2 regions of the Dermacoccus sp. SAI-028 genome follow, and region 1 is predicted to be linked to the other one. Evidence: predicted binding sites of a transcription regulator. Region 1 holds the regulator's gene; the other holds the start of a gene.
What was found. Region 1 encodes LexA, which represses DNA repair genes until DNA is damaged. Its sites were predicted from a motif close to TCGAACANNTGTTCGA; they were not measured.

Region 1 (15,983 bases):
CCGACGCCCTGCTCGAAAGTACGGTGCAGTTGCGTCGACTCGGTCGCCAGCGCAGGCAGCGCCGCGCCGAAGCCGACGAACGACGGCTTCTCGCCCAGCGCCGTGACGACGCGCTGCGCCCGGTAGGCGCCGGCGGGGCTGAACGCACGGCACAGCGTCACGAAGTCGACGTAGCGCTCGGCGTGCGTGAGGTGGCGCCCCATCCACCCCAGGGTCGCGAACGCGTCCGCCCCACCCGGCCACAGCACCGGCCAGTCCCCCTGGCCGGAGGTGGCCCACACGAGCGACAGGAACGTCGGCACGCGCGCGAGATCAGGCCCGCCGGATCCGATGACGTCCTCGAGACGCGCGATCGACGTGCCCGCCTCGTCGAGCGAGGTCGGGGTGACGAGCACCTTCGCCAGCACGTCCTCGAGCTCGCCGAGGCGGTCCTCGCAGTGCGCTACGACGCGCGGCAGCCAGTGCCGCGCGAGCGCGCCGGCCCCGACATATGGGCCCGGCCGCGCGCCCCACTGCGCGAGGGCCTCGGCGAAGCGTTTGATGTCGGGGCGGCGGATCATCGCCTCGACGTCAGCCCTCAGTTCGATGTCGCGGGCGTGCGCGAGCGCGTCGAGCTGCTGCCACGACGCGACGAACGCGGGGTCGGCCTCGACGTGCTCGGCCATGAGGTCGTACGTGCTCCGCCACCGACCCAGATCGGTCTCGCGCTGGCCATCCGCAGCCTCGTCGGACCACGTCATGGGGGCTTGCATCACACCGTCACTCCCGGCACGGCGAACCCTCAGCGAGGGCCGCCGTCACCTGCGTCGAAGGGGGCATTCGGCGACGCGGAGCCTGCGGCTGCGTCGTCGGTTCTGCCGGTCAGTCTAGCCTGCGACTCACCCTTCGGACGGTGTGCGTCCGGTGGCTCGAGAGGACGTCCGAAGGCGCCGGCGCCCACGCGATGGCGCGGGTACGCGCTTCGCGTGGGCGGTTCGTGGGCCGCTGACGCTGCACTCGTACACCGTCGCGGGACGGGTCGCGGCAGGTCGGTGCGGCTCAGCGCACGACGCGCAGCCTGATCGTCTCCGGCATCGCGCGCAGCTGGTCGAGGACGGCGTCGGGCAGCTGGGAGACGACGTCGGTGACGACGTAGCCGGTGTCCGCGGCGGTGTCGAGCATCTGACCCTCGATGTTGACGCCGTGCTCGGCGAGGATGCCGTTCATGCGCGCCAGCGCACCCGGCACGTTCTTGTGGAAATGCACGATGCGGTGCTGACCCGGGCGCTCGGGCAGGTTGAGCGACGGGAGGTTGACGTTGAGCGTCGTCGAACCACGCTGGACGTAGTCGCGCAGCTTCGCGGCGACGAACCGTCCGATGTCCTCCTGCGCCTCCTCCGTCGAGCCGCCGATGTGCGGCGTCAGCACGACGTTGGGGATGCCCTGCAACGGTGAGTCGAACGGATCGCCCTTCTTCTTGGGCTCGGTCGGGAACACGTCGACCGCCGCACCGGCGATGTGACCGGATTCGAGATGCGTCTTGAGCGCGTCGTAGTCGACGACGAAGCCGCGCGAGAGGTTGAGGAACAACGAGCGCGGGCGCATCGCGGCGAACTGCTCGGCGCCGAAGAAACCGGCGTTGCCGGAGCGCCCGTCGACGTGCAGCGTGATGACCTCGGCGATCGACAGCAGCTCCTCGAGCGACGAGCAGCGTGTCGCGTTGCCGAGGGCGAGCTTGTCGTCGGTGTCGTAGAAGTAGACCTGCAGGCCGAGCATCTCCCCGACGACGGACAGCTGCGAGCCGATGTTGCCGTACCCGACGATGCCGAGCTTGCGGCCGCGGATCTCGTGGCTGCCCTTCGCGTCCTTGTGCCACACCCCGTCGTGCAGCGCGCGGTCCTTCTCGCTGAGGCGGCGCGCCATCATGATGATCTCGGCGATGGCAAGTTCGACGACCGAGCGCGTGTTGGAGAACGGTGCGTTGAACACGACGATGCCCCGCCCCGCGGCGTGCGCGAGGTCGATCTGGTTCGTGCCGATGCAGAAGGCCCCGATCGCCTGCAGGTCGGGCGCATTGTCGAGCACGCGCGCGCTCACCTCGGTCTTGGAGCGGATGCCGAGCAGGTCGACGCCCTGCAGCGCCTCGATCAGCTCGTCCTCGTCCATCGCGCCGATGCGCATGTCGACCTCGAAGCCGGCCTCGCGCAGCAGCGCCTCCCCCAGGGGGTGCACGTTCTCGAGCAGCAGTGCCTTCACGGCCGGTTCCTTTCGCTGGCGGTGACGACGACCTGACGCGTCGCTCACATCATGAGACTTCATCGAGGCGATCGCAGGACGATCCATCTCAGCGGGCAAGACGGCAGGCGCCGTCGATGACTCTCGTCACCGGCGACGCCTGCCTTCATGCCTCAGCGAAGCATCAGCTGCAGCCGGAGGTGCTTCCGCAGCCCTCGCACACGTAGCAGCTACCGGCCGGACGCATCTTCGTCCCGCACGTCATGCACATCGGCGCATCCGCGGCGTGACCCTGGAACTTTTCGAGCAGCTCGGTGGAGCTGTGGATCTCGTTGCTCACCTCACGGGCCGAGGCTGCACCCGAGCCCGAGATGACCTCGTCGGCACGCTCCTCCTCCGACGTCGTCGGAGCTGCCGGCGCAGTGGTACCCGCGCGCTCCTGACGGGCCGGGGCGGCCGTCTGCGAGTTCGACTCCGCGTCGAAGCTCTCGTCGTCGCCCTCGCTCGGAGCGTAGGAACCCGTCTCGAGCTGACGCGCACGCTCGGCCGCGGTGTGGATGCCCATGAACGAGCGCGTGTCGAAGTCGAGGTAGTCGAGCGCCAGGCGGCGGAAGACGTAGTCCATGATCGACTGCGCCATGCGCACGTCGGCGTCGTCCGTCATACCGGCCGGCTCGAAGCGCAGGTTCGTGAACTTCTCGACGAACGTCTCGAGTGGCACGCCGTACTGCAGGCCGATGGAGACCGCGATCGAGAACGCGTCCATGACACCGGCGAGCGTCGAACCCTGCTTGCCGAACTTGAGGAACAGCTCGCCGAGGTCACCGTTCTCGTACGTGCCGGCGGTGAGGTAGCCCTCCGCGCCGCCAACGGCGAACGACGTCGTCTGCGACGAGCGACGCTTCGGCAGACGCTTGCGGACCGGACGGTACTCGATGACCTTCTCCGCAGCCGGGGTCTCGGTGCTGGTCGCGGCGGGCTCGGACTTCTTCTCCGCCTTGCCGTCGGACAGCGGCTGGCCGACCTTGCAGTTGTCGCGGTAGACCGCGATGGCCTTGAGGCCGAGCTTCCAGCCCTCGAGGTGCACCTCGGCGATGTCGTCGACGCTCGCGGTCTCGGGCAGGTTGACCGTCTTCGAGATGGCGCCCGACAGGAACGGCTGGCAGGCGGCCATCATGCGCACGTGGCCCATCGGCGAGATGGCGCGCGCACCCATGGCGCAGTCGAAGATCTCGTAGTGCTCGGGCTTGAGACCGGGCGCGTCGATGACGTGGCCCTTCTCGGCGATGTGCTCGACGATCGCCTCGATCTGCTCGTCCTGGTAGCCCAGCTTCCTCAGCGCACGCGGGATCGTCTGGTTGACGATCTGCATCGAACCGCCACCGACGAGCTTCTTGAACTTGACGAGCGAGAAGTCAGGCTCGATACCCGTCGTGTCGCAGTCCATCATGAAGCCGATCGTGCCGGTCGGGGCGAGGACGGAGGCCTGCGCGTTACGGAAGCCGTTCTTCTCGCCGAGCGTGACGACGTCGGCCCAGGCCTTCGTGGCGAGGGAGTGGATGTCGCTCGCCATCGCACCCATGTCCTTGTGCGACGACAGCTCGTCGTTGGCCGCGCGGTGCTTGCGCATGACGCGGTTGTGCGCCTGGCTGTTCTGGGCGTAGCCGGCGTAGGGGCCGACGACGGCCGCCATCTCCGCGGAGCGCTTGTAGGCGGCACCCGTGAGCAGCGAGGTGATCGAGGCCGCCAGGGCGCGGCCACCGTCGGAGTCGTAACCGTGGCCCGTCGCCATGAGCAGTGCACCGAGGTTGGCGTACCCGATGCCGAGCTGGCGGTAGTCGACGGTCGTCTTGCCGATCGACTCGGTCGGGAAGTCGGCGAAGCAGATCGAGATGTCCATCGCCGTGATGACGAGTTCGACGACCTTGGCGAATGTCGCCGCGTCGAACGTGTCGTCTTCCTTGAGGAACTTCAGCAGGTTGAGCGAGGCGAGGTTGCAGCTCGAGTTGTCGAGCGACATGTACTCCGAGCACGGGTTCGACGCCGTGATACGGCCCGTCTCGGGGTTGGTGTGCCACGCGTTGATCGTGTCGTCGTACTGCACGCCCGGGTCGGCGCACTCCCACGCGGCCTTGTTGATCTTGTCGAACAGCTCACGCGCATCGACGGTCTCGATGACCTCACCGGTGTCGCGGGCGCGCAGACCGAAGCTGCCGCCGTCGACGACCGCCTGCATGAACTCGTCGTTCACACGAACCGAGTTGTTGGCGTTCTGGTACTGCACGGAGACGATGTCGCGGCCACCGAGGTCCATGTCGAACCCGGCGTCACGCAGCGCGCGGATCTTGTCCTCCTCGCGCGCCTTCGTCTCGATGAACTCCTCGATGTCGGGGTGGTCGACGTCGAGGACGACCATCTTGGCCGCGCGACGCGTCGCGCCACCGGACTTGATCGTGCCGGCCGAGGCGTCGGCGCCGCGCATGAAGGAGACCGGGCCGGATGCGGTGCCGCCCGAGGAGAGCAGCTCCTTGGAGGAGCGGATGCGGGAGAGGTTGAGACCGGCGCCCGAGCCACCCTTGAAGATGAAGCCCTCCTCCTTGTACCAGTTGAGGATCGAATCCATCGAGTCCTCGACCGACAGGATGAAGCACGCGCTGACCTGCTGCGGGCTCGCGGTACCGACGTTGAACCAGACGGGCGAGTTGAACGAGAACACCTGGTGCAGCAGGGCGTGGGTGAGCTCGTGCTCGAAGATCTCCGCGTCCTCGTCGGTAGCGAAGTAGCCGTTGTCGCGCCCGGCCTTGGAATAGGTCAGCACGACGCGGTCGATGAGCTGCTTGAGGCAGCTTTCACGCGCGTCCGTGCCGACGGCGCCACGGAAGTACTTGGTCGTGACGATGGTGGAGGCGTTGAGCGACCAGAAGTCGGGGAACTCGACACCCGACTGCTCGAAGATCGTCTCGCCCGTCTTCCAGTTCTGCTGGAGGACGTCCCGCTTCTCCCAGGTGACCTCGTCGTACGGGTGCACGCCGGGCGTGGTGAAAATGCGTTCGATCGTGACGCCGCCGGTGCGGCGTCCCGTCTTGGCGCGGGCCTTCGTCGTCTCGGTCATGACCGTGAGCCTCCTGGCAGGTGGGGTGAGCTGGTACGTGAGGGTGATCTGGGGGGCGCGCCCTCGGCAGGCGCGCGGGGTCAGGACGCCGAGGCGGCGTACTGACGCAACTCGCTGACCGCCGTCTCGAAGTCCTCGAGCGATTCGAAGGCCTGGTAGACGGAGGCGAAGCGCAGATAGGCGACGTGGTCGAGTTCGCGCAGGGGCCCGAGGATCTCGATGCCCACGTCATGGGCGTCGATCTCGGCGGAGCCCTTCGAGCGGATGGACTCCTCCACCTGCTGGGCGAGAACGGCCAACTGGTCGTCGGTGACCGGGCGGCCCTGGCACGCCTTGCGAACCCCGGACATCACCTTGTCGCGCGAGAACGGCTCGCTGACCCCGGAACGCTTGACGACCGTGAGACTTGCGGTCTCCATCGTCGAGAACCGCTTGCCGCAGTTCGGGCACTGACGGCGCCGCTTGATGCAGGTGCCGTCCTCGCTCGAGCGCGAATCGACGACGCGGGAGTCGGTGTTGCGGCAGAACGGACAGTGCACGTCAAACCTTCCGACGGGGCTGGGAACACTCGGGACGACGGCGCTCCACCCCGGGATTCCGGCCTCAGAGCGCAGATGCACATCAGCGGAGGAGAATCAACATCTAGGGGGAAGCGGGGGCCAAAGCCCCACATGTAGAGATATTAGGCCCCTGAGACCCGACGCGCAACAGCACCGAGGCCGCGTCTACTCGCCCTGCGCAACCTCGCGACGACCCCCGCCACTCGTGCGCCGCGGAATCCTGCGCCAGCCGGGGGGGAGGCGACTCACGCCCCCTCGAACCCTCGAACCCGACGATGGCGATCGTCACACTTCACGGTGCGGGGATGATCACCTTCTGGCCGGCCTGCACCTGCGACGAGCCGAGGTTGCTCTCGTGCTCGATCGCGACGACCGCCTGGTCGTTGCGCACGCCCGGCATCTCACGCGCCGCGATCTGCGAAAGCGTCTCCCCCGCGCGAACGGTGACCTCGTGCCGCTGCGTACCGTCGACACCGCTCGCCATCGCCCGGCCCGCGAGGATGGCCCCCGCCACGACGACGAGAGCCACGCACACGGCCGTGAAGCGACGACGGGCGAAACGAACGCTCTGAGAGTTCGTGACGACCTGCACCGCGCCACCCGTGGGCACGAGGTGGAGGTGCGAGCGGGATGCCGCAGCGTCGACCCGCGCCACGCGGCGCACGTCGACACCCGAACCCAGCACGGGCTCACGTCGAACTGCAGTACTCGAAGCAACCATCGAAACCACTCCTTCTCTCGGGATACCCCCGAGGCGCCGCCACACCGTCACCGGTGCGGCTTCCTCACGCGACCCGGTCAGCCCGGAGGGACCGATCGAACACGCGTGCGATAGAACAATTGTACGACACCCGAACGTGCTTTCGAACGGCGCGCACGGATTTCTTCGTACACATTTTTGAAAAGTGTGTGCGACACCGCGTACTGTGGGTGATGTCAGATACACAAGCACCGCGCACCGACAACCCCGTCATGGCGGGCATTTCCGCCCCGCCGGAGGGTGCACGTGTCGCCAACGCGACCACCGACGTGCGACGAGGACCAGGAGGGGTCACACCATGGGTGACGTTCATTCGATGCAGGAGCGCACGCCGGGCAAGCTGACGCCACGCCAGCACAAGGTGCTCACCGTGATCCGACGTTCCGTCGACGAGCGCGGCTACCCCCCGAGCCTGCGTGAGATCGGCGAGGCCGTCGGTCTGACGAGCCCGAGTTCGGTGGCCCATCAGCTCGCCGCACTCGAGCGCAAGGGATACCTGCGCCGCGACCCGAACCGCCCGCGCGCCATGGAGGTCGTCTCCCCCGACTCGGGTGCGGCGACCCGCGGCTACCGCGGCAACGCCGTGTCTGCGCTATCCGAGTCGCAGCACGACGAGACGGGCTCGGGCGACGAGCGACCCACGCCGTCATACGTGCCGGTCGTCGGCCGCATCGCGGCCGGTGGCCCGATCCTCGCCGAGCAGGCCGTCGAGGACGTCTTCCCGCTACCGCGTCAGATCGTCGGTGACGGCGAGCTGTTCCTGCTGCGCGTCGTCGGCGACTCGATGATCGATGCGGCCATCTGCGAGGGCGACTGGGTCGTCGTGCGACGCCAGGCCGACGCCGCCAACGGGGAGATCGTCGCGGCACTGCTCGACTCGGAGGCCACGGTCAAGACGCTGCGCCGCAGCGAGGGCAAGACGTGGCTCATGCCCGCGAACGAGGCCTACTCCCCGATCGACGGCGACCACGCGAGCATCATGGGCAAGGTCACGGCCGTCCTGCGCAGCATCTGAGGCGCTGGCCGCGCCGCGCGGATCGGTCCAGCGTGTGGTTGCAACTCGACTCTCAGCCCCTTCTGCGCCCCGACGTTCGACGCCGAGACGTCAGGACGTCGCGAGGTCGAGCCCCAGCGCGTCGCACACGGCGGTGAGGGTCGGGCCGAGGGGTTCGCGCACGACGAGGTCGACCCGCTCCTCGCCACGCATCGCGCCGAGCCCGACGAGGGCGACCGGCTTCTGCTGCTTGAGGGCGGCGAGCACGAACCGGTAACCCGACATCACCTTGAGCGAACTGCCGAGCACGAGCACGCCCCGGCAGCGTTCCACTGCCCGCATCTGCGCCTCCACGACCTCAGGAGCGACGGACTCACCGAACATGACGACGTCCGGCTTCACCGTCGTGGCCGTGCAGCGCAGGCACGCCGGCACGATGACACCGCGCTCCAGCTCGACCGCGACGTCCGCGTCGCCGTCGGCGAGCAGGCGCGCCTGCGTCGGCAGCTGGGGGTTGAGTTCGCGCAGGCGTACCTGGAAGCCACGGCGCCCTTCCCGCGTCCCGCACGCGACGCAGACGACGTGCTCGAGCGACCCATGCAGCTCGGTGACGTCGCGGGCACCGGCACGCGCATGAAGGCCGTCGACGTTCTGCGTCACGAGGTGATCGACGAGGCCGCCACCCTGCAGTCGCGCCAGCGCGACGTGCCCGACGTTCGGTTCCGCCGCGTCGAAGATCTCCCAGCCGACGGCACTGCGCGCCCAGTACCGTTGACGCGCCTCGTGGGTGGCGAGGAACTGTTGGTATGTCATGGGAACCGTGCGGCGCGTGCCGTCGGGGCGCCGGTAGTCGGGGATGCCGGATTCGGTCGAGATGCCGGCGCCGGTGAGGACGAAGAGCCCTCCCGCGCGCACGAAATCGGTCAGTTCCGCGACGCCGCTCATCATCCTGCCCCTCCCATAGGTCTGCGTTCGATTGTCTCAACAATGGATAAGAGCACGTTATTCTTGGTGCATGATCGATGCAGCCGGGCTCCGCGTCATGAAGGCGATCAGCGACGAGGGCAGCTTCACCGCCGCCGCTGCCGCTCTCGGCTATTCTCAGCCGGCCGTGTCGCAGATGGTGCGCCGTCTCGAGGAGAAGACCGGGACGGCTCTAGTGGAGCGCCTCGGCCGCTCGGTGCGGCTGACGGAGGCCGGGCAGGTGCTGGCGCGCACGGCGACGCCCGTCCTCAGTGCCCTCGAGGCCGCCGAGAGTGAGGTCGCCGCCATCGCTGGGTTGCGCGCCGGGCGGGTGCGCCTCATGGCGTTCCCGTCGGCATCGTCAACGCTCGTCCCGCGCGCCCTCGCACTCGTCAAGGAGCGGTTCCCAGACGTCAAGGTCAGCTTCGCCGAGGCCGAACCCCCGGAATCCCTGGCGAGCCTGCGTGCCGGCGATTGCGACGTCGCCGTGGCGTTCACGTACGACGACGCGGACCCGCTCCCCGCAGGCGAGGACCTGGACCCGTTCCTCACCCGCGGGCTCCTGCACGACGACGTGCGTCTCGCCGTCCCGCGCGATCACCCCCTCGCCGCAGCCGAGAGCGTCCGCATGGAGGAGCTCAGCGACGCCTCGTGGATCGCGGGGTGCCCCCGATGCCGTGGCCACCTCGTCAGCCTCGCCCAGGGCGCCGGTTACGCGCCCGACGTCGCGTTCGAGACGGAGGACTATGTCACCGTTCTCGGCCTCGTCGCGGAGGGCCTCGGCGTCGCGCTCATTCCCGAGCTGATCCTGCGCTCCACGTCGCATCCGGACGTCGTGACGTTGCCGCTGCTGCCGTCGAGCCGGCGCTGCGTGTTCGCCGTGACGACACCCGACCTGCAGCGGGTCCCCGCCGTCACCGCCACCCTCGAAGCCCTCGCCGACGCGGCAGCACGGGTGCCGAGCGCGCAGCACGCTCATCGCTGAGCCTGCAGGCTGATCGAGCCACCCGTCGCGAGGGCGTCCACGTCACCCTGCGTGTCGGTACGCCACACCCGCGCGTCGTGCCGGGCCAGCAGTTCGAGCGTCTTCTTCGTCGGGTGACCGTAGTCGTTGCCGGCGCCCACCCCGATCACGGCCTGACGCGCGGCCGCCGCCTCGTAGAGGCGCTCGTTCTGGTTGGAGCTACCGTGGTGCGCCACCTTGACGAGGTCGAACGCGCGTCGCCGGGCGCTCTGACGCACCTGTTCGATCACCGCGGCCTGCGCCTCACGTTCGCAATCGCCCAGCATGAGCGCGTGATACGCGGGCGCCGATACGTCGAGCACGAGTGAGGCGTTGTTCTGCACCGACCCCTCCGTCATGACGCGGCGCGGCCACAGCACCTCGATCGTCACCTCGCCGATGACGAGGCGTTGTCCCGGTGCGAGCGCCCCGAGCGAAGCCCGAGGCTGTTCGAGCGCTGCTTGCACCGAACCCAACGCGCCCTGCTCGCCGCGCGATCGTGACGACGCCGCTGTACCGCGGCCTTTGAGTCCCTCGCTCTCCTGAGCGCCCTCCATGACCCACGTTCCGAGGACCGCCACCGGAGCGTCGGAAGCACGCAAGACCTCAGCCAGTCCGCCCACGTGGTCGGCGTGGAAGTGGGTGAGGATGACGGCGTCGAGCGTCGTGATGCCGTGGCGCTCGAGGCATTGCGCGGGATGGCCGTCGGCAGGCCCCACGTCGATCATGACGGCGCGCGTCGCCCCGGTGCGCACGAGCGCGGCATCCCCCTGACCCACCGCGCACTGCGCATAGACCCACGCGGGCGGTGCGGCCGACTCCCCCGGCAACGGCGCGAGCACAGCCGCCAGGAGCGCCCCCGCGACCCCGAGCGCGACGAGACCGAAGCGACCGGTGAAGACGATGGCCCGCCACGCGCACAGGAGCACGGCCACGACGACAATGGCGAGCACGACTCCGGCCAGCCCCGGGAGCCAGGGCACCGAGCCGCCGGGGACGGCGTCAGCGAGGCGGGCCACTGCGCAGATCACCCAGGTGGGCAGCCCCGGCAACCACACGAGCCACCCTGCGAGCGTCGGAGCGATGACGGCGACGGTCGACACGATCATGCCACCGAGCGTCGCCGGCGCGACGAATGGCTCGGCCGCGACGTTCGCGGGGATCGAGACCCACGACACCGACGAATTGAGGGCGACGAGCACCGGCAGGCACAGCGCCTGCGCGGCGAGCGGGACGCAGGTGATCTCGACCATCCCGTCGACGAACCGGCCGCGCCGCGAACCGAGCTTCGTGAGCAGGGCCTGCGACCAGCGTCGCGCGAACAGAACGAGCCCGAGCGTCGCCAGCGCCGACAAGGCGAAGCCGACGCTGACGGCAAGCCACGGATCCCACACCAACAATCCGACGATGGCTGCCGCGAGCGCCGGGCAGGCGGCGCGTTCGCGTCCCCACGACGTGCCGAGCACTCCCACGGCACCCATCGCGGCCGCGCGCACCACGCTCGGTTCGGGTCGGCACAGGACGACGTACGCGGCGAGCGCGACGAGAGCCAGGGCCACCCGCACCCGACGTGACGTGCGCGACCACCCCAACAACCACATCGTCGCGACGAGGACGACCGTCACGTTCGAACCGCTCACGGCGTTGAGGTGCGACATGCCGGTGGCGTTCATCGCGTCCGTCAGGTCGTCCGGTAGATGGGCCGTGTCGCCCACGACGAGCGCGGGCAACAGGCCGGCGGGGTCGTCCGGCAACTGCGACGAGGCGCCGACGAGCCCGGCCCGAACAGGTTCGAGTGTCGTCACCACCCAGGGCGGAGCGCCGACGACGTCCGGGGCACCGTTGACCTGCACGACGGCGCGCGCCGCCCCGAGACGCTGCGATGGGGCCAGACGCCCGCGCGCCCGCAGGTGGGACTGCCAGGTGAGGTTCGTCCACCGACGATCGCCGACGAGGATGACGGGCGTCGCGACCTCCTGCGTGCGTCCGCGCGCCGTGATGCGGTCGATCTGGGCCGGGACGACGAAGCGCTCGTCGCCTCCGGCGCCGACGACCCGGTGCGGCTGGCCCGTCACTCTCGCCTCGAGTGTCGCGACGGCGCGGTCACGGGCCAGCGTCGTCACCGGCCCGGCTTCCTCGTGCGCCAACGTCACCTGCGCCGCAGCGAGGACGATCGTCGTCAGCGCGATGACCAGCAGCGCCCAGAGCGCCCACCCCGACCCGTGGGATGACGCCGGATTCTCGTCATCCTCGCCCTCGTGCCGGGCTCGGGCTGACTGGTCCGCCCGTAGACCAGGCAAGCGCGTCCCGAACGCGAGGGCCCCGGCGACGATCGTCACGAGGGCGAGGACGACGACCACGATCGCGGGGTCGGGGCGAGCCGAGAGCAGGGTGGCGAGGGCCGCCCAGGCGACGCACGCGGCCGACAACAACCGCATGTCGTGGCCGCCGAGACTCACACGGTGACCTTGCTGCGCAGGCGATCGAGCATCTTGTCGCCGATACCGGAGACCTCACCGAGTTCGTCGACGCTCGAGAACCGACCGTTCTTCTCACGCCACTCGACGATGCGCTGCGCGAGAACCGGCCCGACCCCGGGCAACGCGTCGAGCGATGTCGCGTCCGCGGTGTTGACGTTGACGACGCCCCCGGCCGCGGCCCCGCCACCGGGCGCTCCCGGAGCAGTCGGGCCCGCCACGGCCGCCGGAGCGCCCGGTGCGGTGGCCCCTGCAGCCGGCGCCACGGGCACCGGCGGGGGGACGCTCTCGCCCGGGCGGGGGACGTGGACCTGCTCCCCATCGGCGAGCGGCCGAGCCAGGTTGATCGCCGTCGCGTCGGCACCCGACATCCCGCCGGCCGCCGTCACGGCATCCGCGACGCGGCTTCCGGCCGGCACCTGGACGACGCCCGGGCGCCGCACCGCCCCGACGACGTGAATGCTGAGAGGCGCGCCGCTCGTCGCGCCGGCGACCGAAGCCATGGCAGTGCTGTGAGACGGCGTCGACGCAGCACCCCTACTCCCCGTCGTCGCCACGCTGGCGCTCCCGGCGATACGCGGCGATGACGACGCGATGAGCGCCTTCGGTGCCGCACCGTCATCTCCGGAACTGAGCAGCAGACGCAGCCCCAGCACGGCGACGGCGAGCACCGCGCACACGCCGATGAGCAGGGCAGCCGGACGCGAGGGACGCCATCGGGCGTCCTCGAGGCCGTCCGGTGCTCGGACGAGTCGGCGGGCGGTGCGTTCCGGTTCGGGCACCCACGTCGGTTCGTGGCGGGCGCGTTCGATCTCGGCGAGCACCTCGTCGAGCCGGTCGTCGGTCTCGGGCAGCGTTCTGCGGGTCATGCCTCGACGGTAAGAAGCCCCATCCCTCCACGCTCGCTGACGCGAGCCGAAGGTGTGGAAACGCGTGCAGGCGCGTGCCGGATGGGCCCGTGGCCGTCACAGCTGTGGAAGAGGCGCGGCCGATGCGGCTCGCAGCAGCCGTCGTCAGCCCGGCGGTTCCGGCATCACCGCGACGACGGCGCCGAGTGCTCCGGCTCCCACGTGCGCGGTGACGACGGCTCCTAGGCGCGCCTGCACCGGCGCCATCGCCCACCGCACGGCTGACGACGACGCGGCGTCGGCCTCCGCTCCAGCGCCGGCACCGTCGCCCCGTGTTCCGTCCGGCGAGGGCGCTCCGAGCGCAGCCACGTCGCCAACCTGGTCGGCCGCATCGGGGCCCGCCGCGCCTGCGGCACCGCCCGCTCGCGGACCCTCAGCCCGGCCGCCCGGCCCGGCCGGCCCGGCCGGCCCCGTCGCATCGTCACCGGAACCCCCAGACGAACCGGTCGAGCTCGCTTCAGCGGAACGCGCTTCACCGTCCCGCCCCGCCCCAGGGGACGCGCCACCGCCCAACCGGTCGACGAGCACCTGCGCCAACTCGGAGTGCTGCAGCGAGTGCACGGCGCAGACGCGTTTGCCCTCGCCGAGGTTCTCGGCCTGAGCCAGAGCCCACGTCCCGAGCCGCTCGACGGCCTTGCCCCGCGATCGCACGCGCGTGAGCGGCGCGATGACGCCGTCGTCGACCTGCAGCAGCGGTTTGATCGACAACGCCGAGCCGAACAGAGCCCCGGCTCGCCCGATCCGCCCGCCGCGGCGCAGCGGTTCCAACGAGTCGACGTAGAACGCCGTGCGCGACGACGCGCACGTGGCGCGCGCCGCCTCGGCCACGGCGTCGACGTCATACCCGGCCTGCGACCAGCGCAGCGCCGCGAGCACGCCGAAACCGAGCGCCATGCCCAGCGTGCGCGAGTCGACAACCTCGACGTCCAACCCCGCCTCGAGCGACGCCAGCCGCGCCGAGCTCACCGTCGACGACAACGCCTGCGATGCGTGCAGCGACACGATGCTCGTGCATCCGGCGTCCGCGAGCGCCCGGTAGGCCTCGACGAACGCCGCCGGTGACGGGCGCGACGTCGTCACCGCTATCCCCTCGGCCTGTGCGGAGGCGACCGCGTCAGCCCCCAACTCGTCCTCGGGGCGCGTGACGTCGCCGATCGTGACGTTGAGCGGCGCGACCCTCAGCAGGCTCGCCGCGTCAGGCGCGCAGCCTGCGACCAACTCGGCGGGGAGGCAGGCGGTCGAGTCGGTGACGACACCGACCCGACCGGCCCTGCCACCGGCTCGAGCCATCAGCCCGCGACGATGTTGACGAGCTTCGGCGCGCGCACGATGACCTTGCGCACCTGCTTGCCCTCGAGGAAGTTCTGCACCTTCTCGCTGGCGAGCGCCGCGGCCTCGAGGTCGGCCTCGCTGATGTCGGCGGCGACGTCGAGACGGTCACGCACCTTGCCCGCGACCTGGACGACGGCGACGACGGTGCCCTGCACGAGGTGCGCCGGGTCGGCTGTCGGGAACGGCTCGAACGCGAGGCTCTGCTCGTGTCCGAGGCGGCGCCACAGCTCCTCGCCGAGGTGCGGGGCGAGCGGCGCCGTCATGAGGACGATGGCCTCCGCGGCCTCGCGCGGCACGGCGTCGAGCTTCGTCAGCGCGTTGTTGAGTTCGATCAGCTTCGCGACGGCCGTGTTGAAGCGCAGGTTCTCGTAGTCGCCGGTGACGCCGTCGATCGTGCGGTGCACGAGGCGTGTCGTGGCCTCGTCCATCCCCTCCTCGTCGACCCGCAGCTCACCGGTGTTCTCGTCGACGACGTTGCGCCACAGGCGCTGCAGGAAGCGCTGTGATCCGACGACGGCGCGCGTCTCCCACGGTCGCGAGGCGTCGAGCGGACCCATCGACATCTCGTAGACGCGGAACGTGTCGGCACCGTAGGTGTCGCACATCTCATCGGGCGTCACGACGTTCTTGAGCGACTTGCCCATCTTCCCGTACTCGCGGGTGACTCGCTGGCCCTGCCACTCGTAGATCGTCTCGTCGCCCTCGACGCGCTCGCGCACCTCCGCGGCCGGCACGGGTTGGCCGCGCCCGTCGCGGAAGGCGTACGCCTGGACCATGCCCTGGTTGAACAGCTTGCGGAACGGCTCCTCACTCGAGATGAGGCCGAGGTCGAACAGCACCTTGTGCCAGAAGCGCGCGTACAGCAGGTGCAGGACGGCGTGCTCCGCGCCACCGACGTACAGGTCGACGCCGCCCGGGTCGTTCGCGACACCCTTGCCGAAGCCGCGGCCCTTGCCGAGCCAGTACTCCTCGCACCCCGCGTCGACGAAGCGCTCGGTGTTCGCGGGGTCGGCATAGCGCAGCTCGTACCAGCACGAACCGGCCCAGTTGGGCATCGTGTTCGTCTCACGCGTGTACCTCTTGACACCGTCGCCGAGGTCGAGTTCGACGCTGACCCACTCGTCGGCGCGCGACAGCGGCGACTCGGGCATCGACTCGGCGTCCTCCGGGTCGTACGTCTTCGGCGAGTAGTCGGCTACCTCGGGCAGTTCGACGGGCAGCATCGACTCCGGCAGCGCGTGCGCCGTCCCGTCCTCGTCGTAGACGATCGGGAACGGCTCGCCCCAGTAGCGCTGACGCGAGAACAGCCAGTCGCGCAGGCGGTACGTGGTCGTGCCCGTGCCACGCTCGTTGGCCTCGAGCCACTCGATGACCTTCCTCTTCGCCGTCTCGATGTCGAGCCCGTCGAGCGACAGCCCGGCCGTCGACGAGTTGATCGCGGCGCCCTGGCCCGTGTACGGCTGATCCTCCGGGTGGCCCTCGCTCGGCTGGACGGTGCGCACGATGTCGAGGCCGTAGGCCTGCGCGAACTCCCAGTCACGCTCGTCCTGCGCGGGCACGGCCATGATCGCGCCCGTGCCGTAGCCCATGAGGACGTAGTCGGCGACGAACACGGGCACCGCCCGACCCGTCACGGGATTCGTCGCGAAGGCACCGGTGA
Region 2 (15,983 bases), 450 kb from region 1:
TCAACTCGGGCATGAACGATGTCTTCGGCGTGCCGATCGCCGGGTGGGTGCAGGCCGCGATCCTCGCCGTCATCACGGCGGCTGCGCTGACGTCCGTGCTCGCCGGCATGGACAAGGGCGTCAAGAACCTGTCCTACGCCAACATCCTCATGGCGATCGCGCTGCTCCTCTTCGTGGCGATGACGGCGATGTCCGCCTCCGACGTGGCGCGCGGCATCGTCGAGTCGGCCGGTCGCTACCTGTCGCAGCTGCCGATGCTGTCGACGTTCAACGACACGATGCACCACGGCGCGTGGTCAGGTCAGTGGACGGTCTACTACTGGGCGTGGACGGTGACGTGGGCGCCGTTCGTCGGGATGTTCGTCGCCAAGATCTCGCGCGGACGCACCATCCGCGCGTTCGTGACGGCATCGATCGGGCTGCCCAGCGCCTTCGTCGTCGTGTGGATCGGCGTGTACGGCCTCACGTCGATCACGAGCGATCGAGCGAGCGCGAAGGCTGCGGGACAGGGCGGTTCGCTCGCGCACACGATCGTCGACGAGAACAACCCGCAGGCGGCGCTGTTCCAGTTCTTGCGCGACCTGCCCGGCTACCTGCCCGTCGCGACGCTGGCGCTCGCCGTCATCGTCATCTTCTTCATCACCTCGATCGACTCGGGCGCGCTCGTCATGGACGCCATGGTCAACGGCCACGAGGACGCGTCGGTGCGCCGTCAGCGCGTGTTCTGGTCGCTGTCGGTGGGCGCCGTCTGTGCTGCGATCATCCTCACGGCGGGCGAGGACGGGCTGTCGGCGCTGCAGGAGGTCATCATCGTCATCGGGTTCCCCATCACGGTCCTGACGGTCCTGCAGGCCTGGCTGTTGTTCCAGGCGCTGCGTGAGGACGCCGGAGCGGCACGCCCGATGCGGACCCGCCAGTGGAAGCAGGTGCTGCCCGCCGAGGAGTACGAGCGGCGCGCCGCCGAGGGCGTGCTCGACGAGGACGCCTACGTCGTCCTGCCCGAGTTCGAGGAGGGCACCGAGCCGGAGTTCGAGACGCACGTCCCGACGACGGCGCAGACGCAGCAGCAGGCCGCGGAGCGCGCCGCCGTCTCCATCGGGCTGACAGGGCCGGTCGCCGCGGGCAAGTCGGTCGTCGGCGACGCGTTCGAGCGCCGCGGCGCGGTCGTCGTCGAGTTCGACGAGGTGATGCGCGAACTGCTCGTGCCGGGCGAGGAAGCCCTCGACCGGTTGCGGGAGGTGTTCTCCGAGACGATCGCCCACCCCGACGGCACGATCGACTGGCACACGCTCGACGACCTCACAACGCGCAGCCCCGCGGCGCGCGAGCGGATGTATGCCGTCATCGGCCCGTTCGTGCGTGCGGAGGCCGACGCCCGGGCCAAGGCCGTGGGCGATGACTCGGTGCTCGTGCTCGACCTCGCGCTGCTGACGGACGCCGCGACGCCGCGCGACTTCGACCACGTCGTCGTCGTGGAGGCGCCGGCGGAGGTGCGCGTCGAACGGCTCATGGCCGAGCGTGGACTGGATCTTGAGCAGGCCTGGGCGGAGATCGACGCCGACACGCAGGGGCGCGAGCGCAGCGACGCGGCCGACGTCGTCCTCTCGAACGAGGGCAGCATCGACGAGCTCGACGCCGCTGTCGGTGCGTTCTGGGAGGATGAGGTCGCACCGGCGCTGAACAGTGCCGCGACGCGCGTCTGAGGAGGCGACGATGAAGGTCGGGTTGACGGGTGGGATCGGTTCGGGCAAGTCTGCGGTGGCCCGATTGCTCGTCGAGCAAGGGGCGCTGGTCGTCGACGCCGACGCCGTCGCGCGCGAGGTCGTCGCGCCCGGCAGTGCGGGGCTCGCGCAGATCGCCGACCGCTTCGGTGACGGCGTCCTGACGGCGCGGGGCGAGCTGGATCGCCGGGCGCTGGGGGCCATCGTCTTCGCGGACGAGGGCGCGCGGCGCGACCTCGAAGCCATCACGCACCCGCTCATCGCGGCGCGCACGCTCGAGTTGTTCGCCGCGGCGAAACCGGGGCAGGTGCTCGTGCACGACATTCCGTTGCTCGTCGAGCTGGGGCGCGAGGGCGACTACGACGTCGTCATCGTCGTCGATGCGCCCGTCGAGACGCGTCTGCAGCGGCTCGAGGAGCACCGCGGGATGCCGCGTGAGGTCGCCGAGGCACGCATGCGCAGTCAGGCCAGCGACGAGCAGCGCCGCGCGGTCGCCGATGTGTGGATCGACAACGCGGGGGACGAGGACACGTTGCGTCGCCGCGTCGACGACGTGTGGCGCACGCACTTGCAGGGCTGAGGACCGCGGGATTCCGGGGTTGTCAGTGGGCGGGTCTAGGGTTGCGGCATGCGTCCAGTCACCGATCTGCAGCGTTCTGTCGCACCCATCAAGGTCGAATCCGAGTTCGAGCCCGCCGGCGATCAGCCGAAGGCCATCGCCGAGTTGTCGAAGCGCGTCAAGGCGGGGGAGCAGGACATCGTCCTGCTCGGTGCGACGGGTACCGGAAAGTCGGCAACGACGGCGTGGCTGATCGAGCAGGTGCAGCGCCCGACGCTCGTGCTGGCGCCCAACAAGACGCTCGCGGCGCAGCTCGCCAACGAGTTCCGAGAGTTGTTGCCGCACAACGCCGTCGAGTACTTCGTCAGCTACTACGACTACTACCAGCCCGAGGCGTACGTGCCGCAGACGGACACGTACATCGAGAAGGATTCCTCGATCAACGAGGAGGTCGAGCGGCTGCGTCACTCGGCGACCAACTCGCTGCTGACGCGGCGTGACGTCGTCGTCGTCGCGTCCGTGTCGTGCATCTACGGTCTCGGCACGCCGCAGGAGTATGTCGACCGGATGGCCCGTCTCAAGGTCGGCCAGGAGATCAACCGCGACGAGTTGCTGCGCCGGTTCGTCGAGATGCAGTACACGCGCAACGACCTCGCGTTCACGCGCGGCACGTTCCGCGTGCGCGGCGACACGGTCGAGATCATCCCCGTGTACGAGGAGCTCGCGATCCGTATCGAGTTCTTCGGCGACGAGATCGACCGGCTTTACACGTTGCACCCGTTGACGGGGGAGATCGTCAACGAGGAGTCGGAGATGTACGTCTTCCCGGCGACGCACTACGTCGCCGGGCCCGAGCGCATGGAGCGCGCCATCGCCGGCATCGAGGTCGAGCTGGGCGATCAGCTCAAGCGGTTCGAGGCCGAGGGCAAGATGCTCGAGGCGCAGCGCTTGCGGATGCGGACGACGTACGACATCGAGATGATGCGGCAGGTCGGGTCGTGCGCCGGCATCGAGAACTACAGCCGTCACATGGACGGTCGTGGCCCCGGTACCGCGCCGAACACGCTGCTCGACTACTTCCCGGAGGATTTCCTCCTCGTCATCGACGAGTCGCACCAGACGGTCCCGCAGATCGGCGCGATGTACGAGGGTGACATGTCGCGCAAGCGCACCCTCGTCGACCATGGTTTCCGTCTGCCGAGCGCGATGGACAACCGGCCGTTGAAGTGGGAGGAGTTCCTCGAGCGCATCGGGCAGACGGTGTACCTCTCGGCGACGCCGGGCGACTACGAGATGAGCAAGAGCGACGGCTACGTCGAGCAGGTCATCCGCCCGACGGGTCTCGTCGATCCCGAGATCGTGCTCAAGCCGACGAAGGGGCAGATCGACGATCTGCTCGGCGAGATCCGCACACGGACGGACAAGAACGAGCGTGTCCTCGTCACGACCTTGACGAAGAAGATGGCCGAGGATCTCACCGACTATCTGCTCGACAAGGGTGTGCGGGTGCGCTATCTGCACTCGGAGGTCGACACGTTGCGCCGCGTCGAGTTGCTGCGCGAGTTGCGCATGGGTGAGTTCGACGTCCTCGTCGGCATCAACCTGCTCCGTGAGGGTCTCGACCTACCGGAGGTGTCGCTCGTCGCGATCCTCGACGCCGACAAGGAGGGCTTCCTGCGGTCCGCACGAAGCCTGATCCAGACCATCGGTCGCGCTGCGCGAAACGTCTCCGGTCAGGTGCACATGTACGCCGACAAGGTGACGCCGTCGATGCAGGAGGCGATCGACGAGACGTCGCGCCGCCGTGAGCTGCAGATCGCGTACAACACGGAGAAGGGCATCGACCCACAGCCGTTGCGCAAGAAGATCGCGGACATCACCGACATGCTGCAGCGCGAGTCCGCCGACACGGACGCACTGCTCGGTTCCGGCCGTTCGATGTCGCGTGGTAAGGGTCGCGGCGGCAGCGGTGCGGCGAGTGCCGACGCGAACGTCGCCGCGGGCGCGAAGCGCGAGGCGAGCAGCGCCGCCGACCTCGCGGGCCTCATCCAGGAGTTGCAGGCCCAGATGAGTGAGGCGGCCTCCGAGCTGCAGTTCGAACTCGCAGCGCGTCTGCGCGACGAATTACGTGACCTCAAGAAAGAACTGCGCCAGATGACGGAGGCGCAGAAGTAGCGCCCTGATGGCGTCCGCGGCGCCGGGTGGGATCTCGGCGCCGCGTGGTCATCGCCCCTTGTTGCGAGGATGGTTGCGGGCCTGACGCTCATTGCCGCGGCGATAGTTGCCGGTGAGGCGCGCCATGATCTCCTGAGCGTCACCGTCCTCGACGTCTTCCAAGAAGTCCGCAGCACGCGCGCCCCTAAGAGTCGTCGCTGTGCGTCCGTGATGAGTGATGACAACGACGCCATCACGTTCGAGAAAGGCGAAGCCAGCAGGTTGGGGCATGCTCGACACGCTATGGGCGAGGCAGCCGACCGGCAAGCGAAATACGGTCACGCCACGCCGGGGCTGATGTCATTTGATCGCCCGCATGAGCCTGACGAGGTCCTGACACCCCGCAGGATCGGCCATGGCCAACCGGGGCAGTTCGCTCTCGGCGAACCAGCCGATGTCGTCGTGCTCGTCGGGCGCGATGTTGCGGGGGTTCCCTACCCAGCGCGTCGCGAAGAACGCATGCTTCAACAGGGCTGGATCGCTGCAGGCCATCGGAAATCGCTCTGCATCGATCACCGTCACTCCGAGCTCTTCGACGCACTCGCGACGGGCAGCGCACTCGGCGGACTCGCCGGGTTCGACGTGTCCCCCGGGCAGGTCCCACAGGTCCGGATAATTCATCCGGTTCGGGTGGCGGTGAGCGAGTAGCACCCTCGCGTCCCGAACGAGTGCCACGACGGCAATGTGCGTGGGCAGCGTCGCTGAGGCCATGGGATGAGTCAACCACCAGTCGCCTGTACCTCGTCTGCCGTCAGGCGGTAGACCAAGCGGGTGCAAACCAGCGCCGCCTGATCGCAGGGTTGCACGCGGCGGGTGCTCTTGTGATTCGTGATGCAGCCCTGGCGCGGAGGAAGGGCCGGCCAGTGGGTTCACTCACTATCCCTTTGACCCTACCAAGATTCGAACATGTGTACTAAACTAGTGGCATGGATCAAACGCTGGCAGTGACGGCCGAGACGGTCGCCGCCATGCCGTCCACCGAGCTGGTGGGCGCATGGGTTCTGCTGACGCGCGCGATCGCAGAGCAGGCGCTGGCCGACCCGGAGACATTGGCGCCCTGCTCGGGCGACGCGTTGCCGCGAACCTTCGATGAGCGCCACACGCGCACGTTCACGCTCCAAGCACAACTGGAAGACATCGCCGTTGCTGCGCAGGAGGTGACGAGGGCCGCCGACGCGGTGCTTCACGCCGTCGCCGTCGAACACGAAGACACGGTCGCCCAGCGTGCTCACCTCGACGAGGAGAACTATGGGCTCTGCGAACGCCCTCCGACCGCAGGCGAATTCGCGGGGGATGATCTCGGGAACGCCCTCGGGTGTTCGAGCGCCACCGCGTCGCGCCTCGCTGTCGACGGACGCATGCTCCGCGACCGCGCGCCCGCTCTGCACGAACTGACGCTGCGGGGAGCCTGCCGCACCATGGTGGCCGCCACGCTGGCGCGTGAGATGGCGCACCTCGACGACGAGTTGGCTGCAGAGGTGCTCACGGATCTCGTGAGCGGGGGAGCACACCACCTCAGCGTCGACGGTGCCCGCTCCCGGGCGCGCAAACTGCTGCACGACAGGCGGCTGGCGCAGACCGAGGCCGACACCGTCGACCCCCGTCGTGAGCACGGGCTATGGTTCACGCCCCACCTCGATTTCGACACCCTCACCGAGGTGCGTCTGATCATGGCCACCGAGGACGCTGCCCGTCTCCGCGCCGCGATCGAAGCGCACGCTCAGACGCTCAACGACCATGCGCCAGATCCACGTGACGAACTCGCGCGGTGGCGCGCCGCGAGCCACGTCAGTGTGGCAGGGAGTGGCACCGAACCCCTCGGCGCCGTTCGCGTCGGCGCACTGCTCGACCTTGTCTTCGCGAACTCAACGGTCAACACCGTCATGCACCTCAAGGTGCCCGTCCACGCGAGCCCACCAGCGCCTTCCGACCGGCGGTTCGGAACGCTGGAGCCCCCTGCGTCGCTCGCCTCCGTCCCCAACTGCGGTCTCGACGAGGGCGGTCTTGATGAGGACGGTCTTAGTCGGCCCCGTCAGCACGCTGAGGCCGGGCCGATCGGCGTCATCACGCGACCCCCGGACACATTGGGCGCGGCCCACATCCCCGGCCTGGGCCACGTCGACGCGGCAGCCGTTCGCCTCGTCGCGGCGCTCGTCGACACCACGTTCACGATCGACCTCGTTGACGGTGCGTGGACGACGCTCGCGAGTTGCTCGACGACGTATCGTCCCGGCGCGCGAGTGGCGCGGCTTGTCCGTGAGCGTGACGTGCACTGCCGCTTCCCGCACTGCACCCGGGTCTCGACGAACTGCGACCTCGACCACGTCGTCCCGCACGCCGACGGTGGGCCGACGTGCGTCGGCAACCTGCAGGCCCTGTGCCGCCACCATCACCGCGCCAAGACCTTCGGCGGCTATGCCGTGACCATGACGCCAGACGGAGTTTGCACGTGGGAGTCACCGACCGGCCGCCGCTGGACGACTCTCCCGAGCGGGGAGACGGTCGCGACCACGCTCGCTCCCGCGAGCTGAGCTGTTGGCAGGCACGCTCCATCGGCCGGCACTCAGGCCGTCTCAGTAGAATCGCCGCATGTCTCGAATCTTCAAGATCTTCGCGTTCGCCGAAGCTGTTTCCTGGGGTCTGCTTCTCATCGGCATGTTCTTCAAGTGGGTGCTCAAGACCACTGAGGTCGGAGTGCAGATCGCCGGGCCCATCCACGGCGTCATGTTCATCGGGTACGTCCTGTGCGCGCTCAAGCTGTGGCAGGAGAAGAGCTGGCCGAACAAGACGATCGGCATCGGCCTGCTCTGCGCCGTGATCCCGTTCGCGACGATCTGGTTCGAGAAGCGCGCCGAAGCGCGTGGCGAACTCGGCGACGAACCGCGTCAGAAGCCCCTCGCCGGCTGACGATCCCCCTGCACGTGCGACCGGCGGGGCCGCGAGCTGCGAGGGTTCGCAGCCCCGCCGCTCGTTCGTCATGACACGCCAGTCGACGAGACGCACCGACGACGCCGGCCCCTGCCTGCGCGTCACTCAGCCGCGGCTGCGATACGAGACATCGCCGGCGCTCAAGGCACCAGAGGTGTTCGCGCACCTGGTCGAGGCATGACCATCCGGTTGGTCACCGCGGCGCGCCGCAGACCCGCGTCGTCGTCGGCGCTCAAGTCGCCAGGCCTGCCCGCGCCACGCATCCAGGTGCGGTCATTCACGCAAAGACCGCGTCGTGCAGGCAAGGGCGGCGATGATGTCGGGCGCCCAGGTCGCCAGGCCTGCCCACGCCACGCATCCAGGTGCGGTGGTCACGCAACGACCGCATCGTGCAGTCAGGGGACCATGCAGTCAAGGGCGACGATGATGTCGGGCGCTCAGCTCACCAACCGCGTTCGCGCCACTCGTCGAGGTGCGGGCGTTCGACAGACAGACGCGTGTCGTCGCCGTGGCCCGGGTGAACGTCGGCATCGTCGAAACGCCCGAAGATGCGATCGCGAACCATGGTGAACAGCTCGTCGAACGACTGCTCATCGGAATGCGTCGTCGCGCCGACGCCGCCAGGAAACAGCGTGTCGCCCGTCCACAGCTGAGGCAGAGCGTCGCTGCCGGCGGGTGGCGTCCACGACAACACGACGCTGCCGGGGGTGTGGCCTGGCACGTGGTGCGCGACGAGCGTCTGCGCGCCGAACTGAATCGTGTCACCGTCACTCAGCGTCCGCGCGGGCGCGACCGGGAGGTGCGGTCCGTCCTCGAGACCGGCGAGCGTCGCGTCAGCACGCTCGGCGAGCTCGGGCAGGGCGCGGTGATGATCCCAGTGCTTGTGGGTCGTCACGACGGCATCGAGACGATCGACGCACGCCTCGTCGAGCATCGCCGTGATGGCTCCGGCATCTGCCGCAGCGTCGATGAGCACCGCCGCACCACCCGTCTCGGGCGTCGCATCACGCAGCAGATACACGTTGTTGTGCATGTCGGAAACTGACAGCTTCCACATCGTCAGCCCCGGCAGGTCGAGTCGTGACGGCGCGTCGCCCGGTTTCACATCGGAGAGGTAAGCACTCATGCCTCTACCATCTCACCCACCCAGCCACCGGTGCCACAGGTACCGGCGCCGGGTGGCCCGGGCACGCCGCGCGCAGGGGCGGCCCGGGCCCGTGACAGCGCGAGCGTGCAGCCGATGCCGCGTCATCAGTGTCGTCGCTCTGGGCCGCCGGGGCAGGAAACCCCGCTACCACCGCGTCAGACGTTCGCCCCGCGCGCAGCGACCTGCGCCTCATGCAGGTCGTAGCCGGCGCCGATGAGAGTGAGGTGACTGAAGGCCTGCGGGTAGTTGCCGACCTGGGTCATCTCCTCGGGGTCGTACTCCTCGGCGAGCAGTCCGACGTCGTTCGGCAGGTCGCACAACCGGTCGAACAGCTCCTCGGCCTTGTCGAGCTCACCGATCTTCGCGTACGCGGAGACGAGCCAGAACGAGCAGGCGAGGAACGGGTGCTCGTCTCCGGCGAGGCCGTCGACGCCCGATTCGGTGCGGTAGCGCAGGAGGAAACCGCCGCGCATGAGGTCGTTCTCGATGGCCCGCACCGTGCCGATGACGCGAGGATCGTCGGCGGGCAGGAACCCGACGGCCGGGATGAGCAGCAGCGACGCGTCGACCTCGGTCGTGTTGTAGTGCTGCGTGAACGTGTTCTTCTGCACGTTGAAACCCTTCGTGAGGATCTCCTCACGCACGAGCTCGCGCACCTCGCGCCACCGCTCGACGTCGCCCGGGTGGCCGTGCTTCTCGACGGCGGAGATCGCCGCGTTGAACGCAGCCCACACCATGACGCGCGAGTGCGTGAAGTGCTGCAGCGGCCCGCGGATCTCCCATAAACCGTTGTCCGGCTCGTCCCAGTGCTCGGCGAGCTGGTTGACTAGCGCGGCCTGGATCGCCCAGGTCTGCTCGTTCTCGTACCCACCCTTGGCGCGCGCGTGCTCAAAGGCGATCATGACCTCGCCGAGGACGTCCGTCTGCTTCTGGTCGACGGCGCCGTTGCCGACACGCACCGGCCGCGAATCCGCGTACCCGGGCAGATGGTCGAGTTCACGCTCGGGCAGCTCGCGCCCACCGTCGATCGTGTACATGATCTGCATGTCCTCGGGATCACCGGCGAGGGCACGCACGAGCCACTCGCGCCACTTGATCGTCGCGTCGACGTAGCCGGCGCGCAGCAGCGACTCGAGACCTAGCGAGGCGTCGCGCAGCCAGCAGTAGCGGTAATCCCAGTTGCGTTCACCACCGAAGTCCTCCGGCAGCGACGTCGTCGGCGCCGCGACGATGCCGCCGCGGCGGCTGTCCGTCAGCAGGTTGAGCACGAGCAGGCTGCGACGCACGACGTCGGCGTGCGGCCCGTCGTAGGTGCAGTGGCCGATCCAGTCGTTCCAGCGCCCCAGCGTCGACGCGATGCGCTTGTCGGTGTCGAGCGGGATCGGGATCGGCTTGTAGCTCGGCACCCACGTCATGCTGAAGTCGAGCGCCTCACCGGCGGAGACGTCGAACAGGTCACGGTGACGCCCCTCGTTGCCGACGGGCAGCCGGTCGCCGCGGAAGATGAGCATGTCGGGGCCGGCGATCGCGACGAGCACCTCCTCGTCCTGCACGTGCCCCGGGTGGTGGCTCACCCACGGCTTCACCTTGCCGTAGTTGAGGCGGACGACCCACTCCTGCTCCAACGTCACGGTACCCTCGAGGCCCTCGACGCGACGCAGGACGTCTGCGCGGCCGTCGCTGACGGGCATGAGATCGGTGACCTTCACCTTGCCGGTCGCCGTCTCGTGGATCGTCTCGAGGATGAAACTGTCCTCGCGGTACGCCCGCGTCGTCGTGGCCTCCTCGGCGGGCCCGAGCAGCCAGCGTCCGTGATCCGGCGTGCCGAGCAGCGCCGTGAAGCAGCTCGACGAGTCGAAGCGGGGCAGGCACAACCAGTCGATGGACCCCCGGAGGCTGACGAGCGCCGCCGTCTCGGTGTCACCGATGATGGCGTAGTCCTCGATCGGGGTGGTGTTGACCTCGGAAGGGGTGAAATCCACAGACATGCGCCCCAGACTAATCGGACCGGCGCCATGGCCTGATCCGTCGTCGTGGGCGTGTCCCGGGTGCCCACAGGGGTGGGTTTCCCCGCGCCGTTCGGGGGTTGTCGGTGCGCGCACCTAGCATGGGGGACGTGCCGAAGATTCCAAGCAGCAGCAACGCCGTGGCCCCACGTCGCGGCCACGATCACCTTCTCGTGCGCGGCGCACGGGAGCACAACCTCAAGAACGTCTCGATCGAGATCCCGCGTGACGCGCTCGTCGTGTTCACCGGGCTGTCCGGCTCGGGCAAGTCGTCCCTCGCGTTCGACACGATCTTCGCCGAGGGCCAGCGCCGCTACGTCGAATCCCTGTCGGCGTACGCGCGTCAGTTCCTCGGTCAGATGGACAAGCCGGACGTCGACTTCATCGAAGGCCTCAGCCCCGCCGTCTCCATCGATCAGAAGAGCACGAACCGCAATCCGCGCTCGACGGTGGGCACGATCACGGAGGTCTACGACTACTTCCGTCTGCTCTTCGCCCGCGCCGGTCGCCCGCACTGCCCCGTCTGCGGCGCGCCGGTCGGCAGCCAGACGCCGCAGCAGATCGTCGACTCGATCCAGGAGCTACCGTCTGGCACCCGCTTCCAGGTGCTTGCACCCGTCGTGCGCGCCCGCAAGGGCGAGTACGTCGACCTGTTCGCCGAACTGCAGACGAAGGGCTTCTCCCGTGCCCGTGTCGACGGTGAGACGGTGACGCTGAGCGAACCGCCGACGCTGGAGAAGCAGAAGAAGCACACGATCGACGTCGTCGTCGACCGTCTCGTCGCGAAGGGGCCGGACGACCTCAGCGGCCGCCAGCGCCTCACCGACTCGGTCGAGACGGCCCTCGGCCTCGCGGACGGCCTCGTCGTCATCGAACGCGTCGTGCGCGAGGGCGCCGAGGACGCGCACGACGAGCTGCCGCTCGAGCGCCGTTACTCGGAGAAGCTCGCCTGCCCGAACGACCACGCGCTGTCGATGGACGCGATCGAGCCGCGTTCGTTCTCGTTCAACAGCCCGTTCGGTGCCTGCCCGGCCTGCACCGGTCTCGGCACCGAGCTGCGTGTCGACCCCGACCTCATCATCCCCGACGAGGACAAGACGCTGCGCGAGGGCGCGATCCTGCCGTGGGCGCAGGGCAGCGGTGCCGCCGACTATTTCGTCCGCGTCATGGGCGCGCTCGGCAAGGAGAGCGGGTTCGACCTCGACACCCCGTGGCGCGACCTGCCGGCCAAGGCGAAGACGATGCTGCTCGAGGGCAAGAACCACAAGGTTCACGTCACCTACCGCAACCGTTTCGGGCGTGAGCGCTCCTATTCGACGGGCTTCGAGGGCGTCATCCCGTTCGTCAAGCGTCGCCACACGGAGACGGAGTCGGAGTGGAGCCGTGAGCGCTACGAGGGCTACATGCGCGAGGTGCCATGCCCGACGTGCAACGGCGCACGCCTCAAGCCCGAGTCGCTGTCGGTGACGATCGGCGGCAAGTCGATCGCCGAGGTGTGCGCGCTGCCGATCTCGGAGTCCGCGCACTTCCTCGACGACGTCGACTTCACCTCGCGCGAGCGGCAGATCGCCGAGCGCGTCATCAAGGAGATCGCGGCGCGTCTCGGCTTCCTGCTCGACGTTGGCCTCGACTACCTCTCGCTCGACCGGCCCGCCGGCACGCTGTCGGGTGGCGAGGCGCAGCGCATCCGCCTCGCGACGCAGATCGGCTCAGGTCTCGTCGGCGTGCTCTACGTCCTCGACGAGCCGTCGATCGGTCTTCACCAACGTGACAACCACCGCCTCATCGAGACGCTGACGCGCCTGCGCGACCTCGGCAACACGCTCATCGTCGTCGAGCACGACGAGGACACGATCGCGACGGCCGACTGGATCGTCGACATCGGGCCCGGTGCCGGCGAGCACGGGGGAGAGGTCGTCTACTCCGGCCCGGTCAAGGGCTTGCTCGCGGAGAAGAAGTCCGTCACCGGCGGTTACCTCAGCGGCCGATTGTCCATCCCGGTGCCGCAGACGCGTCGCGGTCAGGACGGTCGCCGCCTCGTCGTCGAGGGAGCGCGTGAGCACACGCTCAAGGACATCGACGTCGCGTTCCCGCTGGGCAACCTCGTCGTCGTCTCCGGCGTGTCGGGGTCGGGCAAATCGACGCTCGTCAACGACATCCTCTACACGACGCTCGCGAACGACCTCAACGGCGCCCGCCAGGTCGCCGGGCGCCACAAGCGCGTCACCGGCACCGAACTGCTCGACAAGGTCGTCCACGTCGACCAGAGCCCCATCGGGCGCACGCCGCGGAGCAACCCGGCCACCTACACGGGCGTGTTCGACGCCATCCGCAAGCTCTTCGCAGAGACACAGGAGGCGAAGATCCGCGGCTACCAGCCGGGGCGCTTCTCCTTCAACGTCAAGGGCGGACGCTGCGAGGCATGTTCGGGTGACGGCACGCTGAAGATCGAGATGAACTTCCTGCCCGACGTGTACGTGCCGTGCGAGGTGTGCCACGGGGCGCGCTACAACCGCGAGACGCTCGAGGTGCACTTCAAGGGCAAGTCGATCGCCGAGGTGCTCGACATGCCGATCGAGGAGGCCGCTGAGTTCTTCGAAGCGGTGCCCGCGATCGCGCGTCACATGCGCACGCTCGTCGACGTCGGTCTCGGCTACGTCCGTCTCGGCCAGCCGGCGCCGACGCTGTCGGGTGGTGAGGCGCAGCGCGTCAAGCTAGCCGCGGAGCTGCAGAAGCGCTCGTCCGGCCGCACGATCTACGTCCTCGACGAGCCGACGACCGGTCTGCACTTCGAGGACATCCGCAAGCTGCTCGAGGTCATCCAGGGCCTCGTCGACAAGGGCAACACGGTCGTCGTCATCGAGCACAACCTCGACGTCATCAAGAGCGCCGACTGGGTCATCGACATGGGCCCCGAGGGTGGTTTCCGCGGCGGTGAGGTCGTCGCCGAGGGCACGCCAGAGCAGATCGCGCAGGTCGAGGCGAGCCACACGGGTCGCTTCCTGCGTCCGCTGCTCGAAGCCGCGGGCGTGACGCCGACGATCGTGGCGCAGAAGCCCGTCATCGACCCGCGCGCGGCGATGAAGAAGACCGCCGCGAAGAAGACGGCGAGCAAGCAGACCGCGGCCGGCAAGACGACCGCAAAGAACACGAGCGCCGCGCCGAGTGCGGCGAAGAAGACGACCCGGAAGAAGGCATGATGAGCGACCTCCAGGCACAGTTCACCCGCCGCAGCGCGATGACCGCGACGATCGCCGTGGCCGGCACCGGCATGCTCGCCGCGTGCGGCGGGGGCGACGACGAGGCCTCGACGAAGTCCGTCGACGCCACGATCGACGCGAGCAAGGTGAGCGTCGGCAGCGGCTTCGTCGACCGCGGCAACTCCATCGTCGTCACTCAGCCGACGAAGGGCACCTTCAAGGCGTTCACGTCCGTGTGCCCGCACCAGGGCTGCCAGGTCGGCGAGGTCACCGACAAGGCGATCGTCTGCCCCTGCCACGGCAGCCGCTTCGACCCGATGACGGGCGCCGTGCTCGCCGGCCCCGCGGACAAGCCGCTCGCCGAGAAGAAGGTCGAGGTCAAGGGCAGCCAGCTGCACGTGACCGGCTGATGGCAGACCCCCGCACCTACCGCCCCAAGACGGGCGACATCCCGACCGAACCCGGCGTCTACCGCTTCCGCGACCGCGACGGGCGCGTCATCTATGTCGGCAAGGCGAAGAACCTGCGCTCGCGCCTGAGCAACTACTTCCAGGATCTGCGGCTGCTGCACCCGCGCACGCGGACGATGGTGACGACGGCCGCCTCGGTGGAGTGGACGATCGTGCGCACCGAGGTCGAGGCGTTGCAGCTCGAGTACGCCTGGATCAAGGAGTTCGACCCGCGCTTCAACGTCAAGTACCGCGACGACAAGTCCTACCCCTACCTCGCGGTGACGATGTCCGACGCGGTGCCGCGCGCGCAGGTGATGCGCGGGCGCAAGCGTCCCGGCACTCGCTACTTCGGCCCGTTCACGCACGCGTGGGCGATCCGCGACACGCTCGATCAACTCATGCGCGTGTTCCCGATGCGCACGTGCAGCAACGGGGTCTACCGACGCGCCGAGGCGTCGGGTCGCCCGTGTCTGCTCGGGTACATCGACAAGTGCAGCGCGCCCTGCGTCGGCAAGGTCACCAAGGCCGAGCACCGTGAGATCGCCCAGGATTTCTGCGATTTCATGGCCGGCGATTCCGCGCGCTTCACCCGGGAGATCGAGCGACGCATGAAGGCTGCCGCCGCCGACCTCGACTTCGAACAAGCGGCGCGCTTGCGCGACGACCTCGGTGCCCTGGAGAAAGTGCTGCAGAAGTCGGCCGTCGTGTTCGACGACGCGACGGATGCCGACGTCTTCGGCGTCGCCGAGGACGACCTCGAGGCAGCCGTCCAGGTCTTCCACGTGCGCGGCGGCCGCATCCGGGGTCAGCGCGGCTGGGTCACCGACAAGGGCAGCGACGCCGGCGTCAACACCGCCGACCTCGTCGAGGCCATGCTGCTCGAGGTCTACGGCGACCTTCAGGGGCGCGACGACGTCCCGCGCGAGGTGCTCGTGCCGTCGCTGCCGCCCGATGTCGAGACGGTCAGCTCGTGGCTGCGCGAACGCCGCGGCAGCAACGTCGACGTCCGCGTGCCGCAGCGCGGCGACAAGCGCGAGCTCGCCGCGACGGTCGCGAAGAACGCCGAGCACGCGCTCGCGCGCCACAAGGTGAGCCGCGCGTCCGACCTGACGGCCCGCTCGCAGGCCCTCGAGGAGTTGCAGGAGAACCTCGGGCTGCCCGAGGCGCCGCTGCGCATCGAGTGCTTCGACATCTCGCACGTGCAGGGCACGAACGTCGTCGGTTCGATGGTCGTGTTCGAGGACGGTCTGCCCCGCAAGTCGGAGTACCGCCGCTTCATCGTCAACGGCATCGAGGGCGAGGATGGCACGCTGCGCAACGACGACGTCGCCGCGATGCACGAGGTGCTGACGCGGCGTTTCGCCCGGCTCGCGAAGGAGAGCGCCGACCTCGCGCCCGCGACGACCGGCGAGATCCCGGCGGACGCGGCGACCGCAGGCCCCTCCCTGCGTGACGAGAACGGCCGCATCAAGCGCTTCGCCTACCGTCCGCAGTTGCTCGTCGTCGACGGCGGACGCCCGCAGGTCGACGCCGCCGCGCGGGCCCTCGCCGACGTCGGGTTCGACGACATCCCCGTCGTCGGGCTCGCGAAGCGTCTCGAGGAGGTGTGGCTCGTCGACGACGACTACCCCGTCATCCTGCCGCGCACGAGCGAGGCCTTGTACCTGCTGCAGCGCGTGCGCGACGAGGCGCATCGCTTCGCGATCACCTTCCATCGCGAGCGGCGCTCGAAGTCGATGACGACGTCCGCGCTCGA

Region 2: the regulator LexA is predicted to act here: its motif matches at 5,395-5,410, upstream of EDC82_RS07500 (HNH endonuclease signature motif containing protein).

The regions. Positions count from the first base shown of each region.
Region 1 is NZ_SMFS01000001.1:1,172,495-1,188,477, reverse strand. Features, by position in the region: gene EDC82_RS05490 (AAA family ATPase) at 1-740, opposite strand, end outside; gene serA (phosphoglycerate dehydrogenase) at 1,039-2,235, opposite strand; gene EDC82_RS05480 (vitamin B12-dependent ribonucleotide reductase) at 2,399-5,326, opposite strand; gene nrdR (transcriptional regulator NrdR) at 5,407-5,865, opposite strand; gene EDC82_RS05470 (LysM peptidoglycan-binding domain-containing protein) at 6,179-6,607, opposite strand; gene lexA (transcriptional repressor LexA) at 6,945-7,661, shown strand; gene EDC82_RS05460 (Sir2 family NAD-dependent protein deacetylase) at 7,752-8,585, opposite strand; gene EDC82_RS05455 (LysR family transcriptional regulator) at 8,656-9,588, shown strand; gene EDC82_RS05450 (ComEC/Rec2 family competence protein) at 9,579-12,065, opposite strand; gene EDC82_RS05445 (ComEA family DNA-binding protein) at 12,062-12,952, opposite strand; gene EDC82_RS05440 (DegV family protein) at 13,097-14,281, opposite strand; gene leuS (leucine--tRNA ligase) at 14,281-15,983, opposite strand, start outside.
Region 2 is NZ_SMFS01000001.1:1,620,907-1,636,889, reverse strand. Features, by position in the region: gene coaE (dephospho-CoA kinase) at 1-1,703, shown strand, start outside; gene coaE (dephospho-CoA kinase) at 1,714-2,301, shown strand; gene uvrB (excinuclease ABC subunit UvrB) at 2,350-4,455, shown strand; gene EDC82_RS07510 (hypothetical protein) at 4,504-4,725, opposite strand; gene EDC82_RS07505 (NUDIX hydrolase) at 4,795-5,205, opposite strand; gene EDC82_RS07500 (HNH endonuclease signature motif containing protein) at 5,421-7,025, shown strand; gene EDC82_RS07495 (DUF3817 domain-containing protein) at 7,084-7,401, shown strand; gene EDC82_RS07490 (MBL fold metallo-hydrolase) at 7,865-8,548, opposite strand; gene EDC82_RS07485 (glycoside hydrolase family 15 protein) at 8,725-10,557, opposite strand; gene uvrA (excinuclease ABC subunit UvrA) at 10,677-13,775, shown strand; gene EDC82_RS07475 (Rieske (2Fe-2S) protein) at 13,775-14,185, shown strand; gene uvrC (excinuclease ABC subunit UvrC) at 14,185-15,983, shown strand, end outside.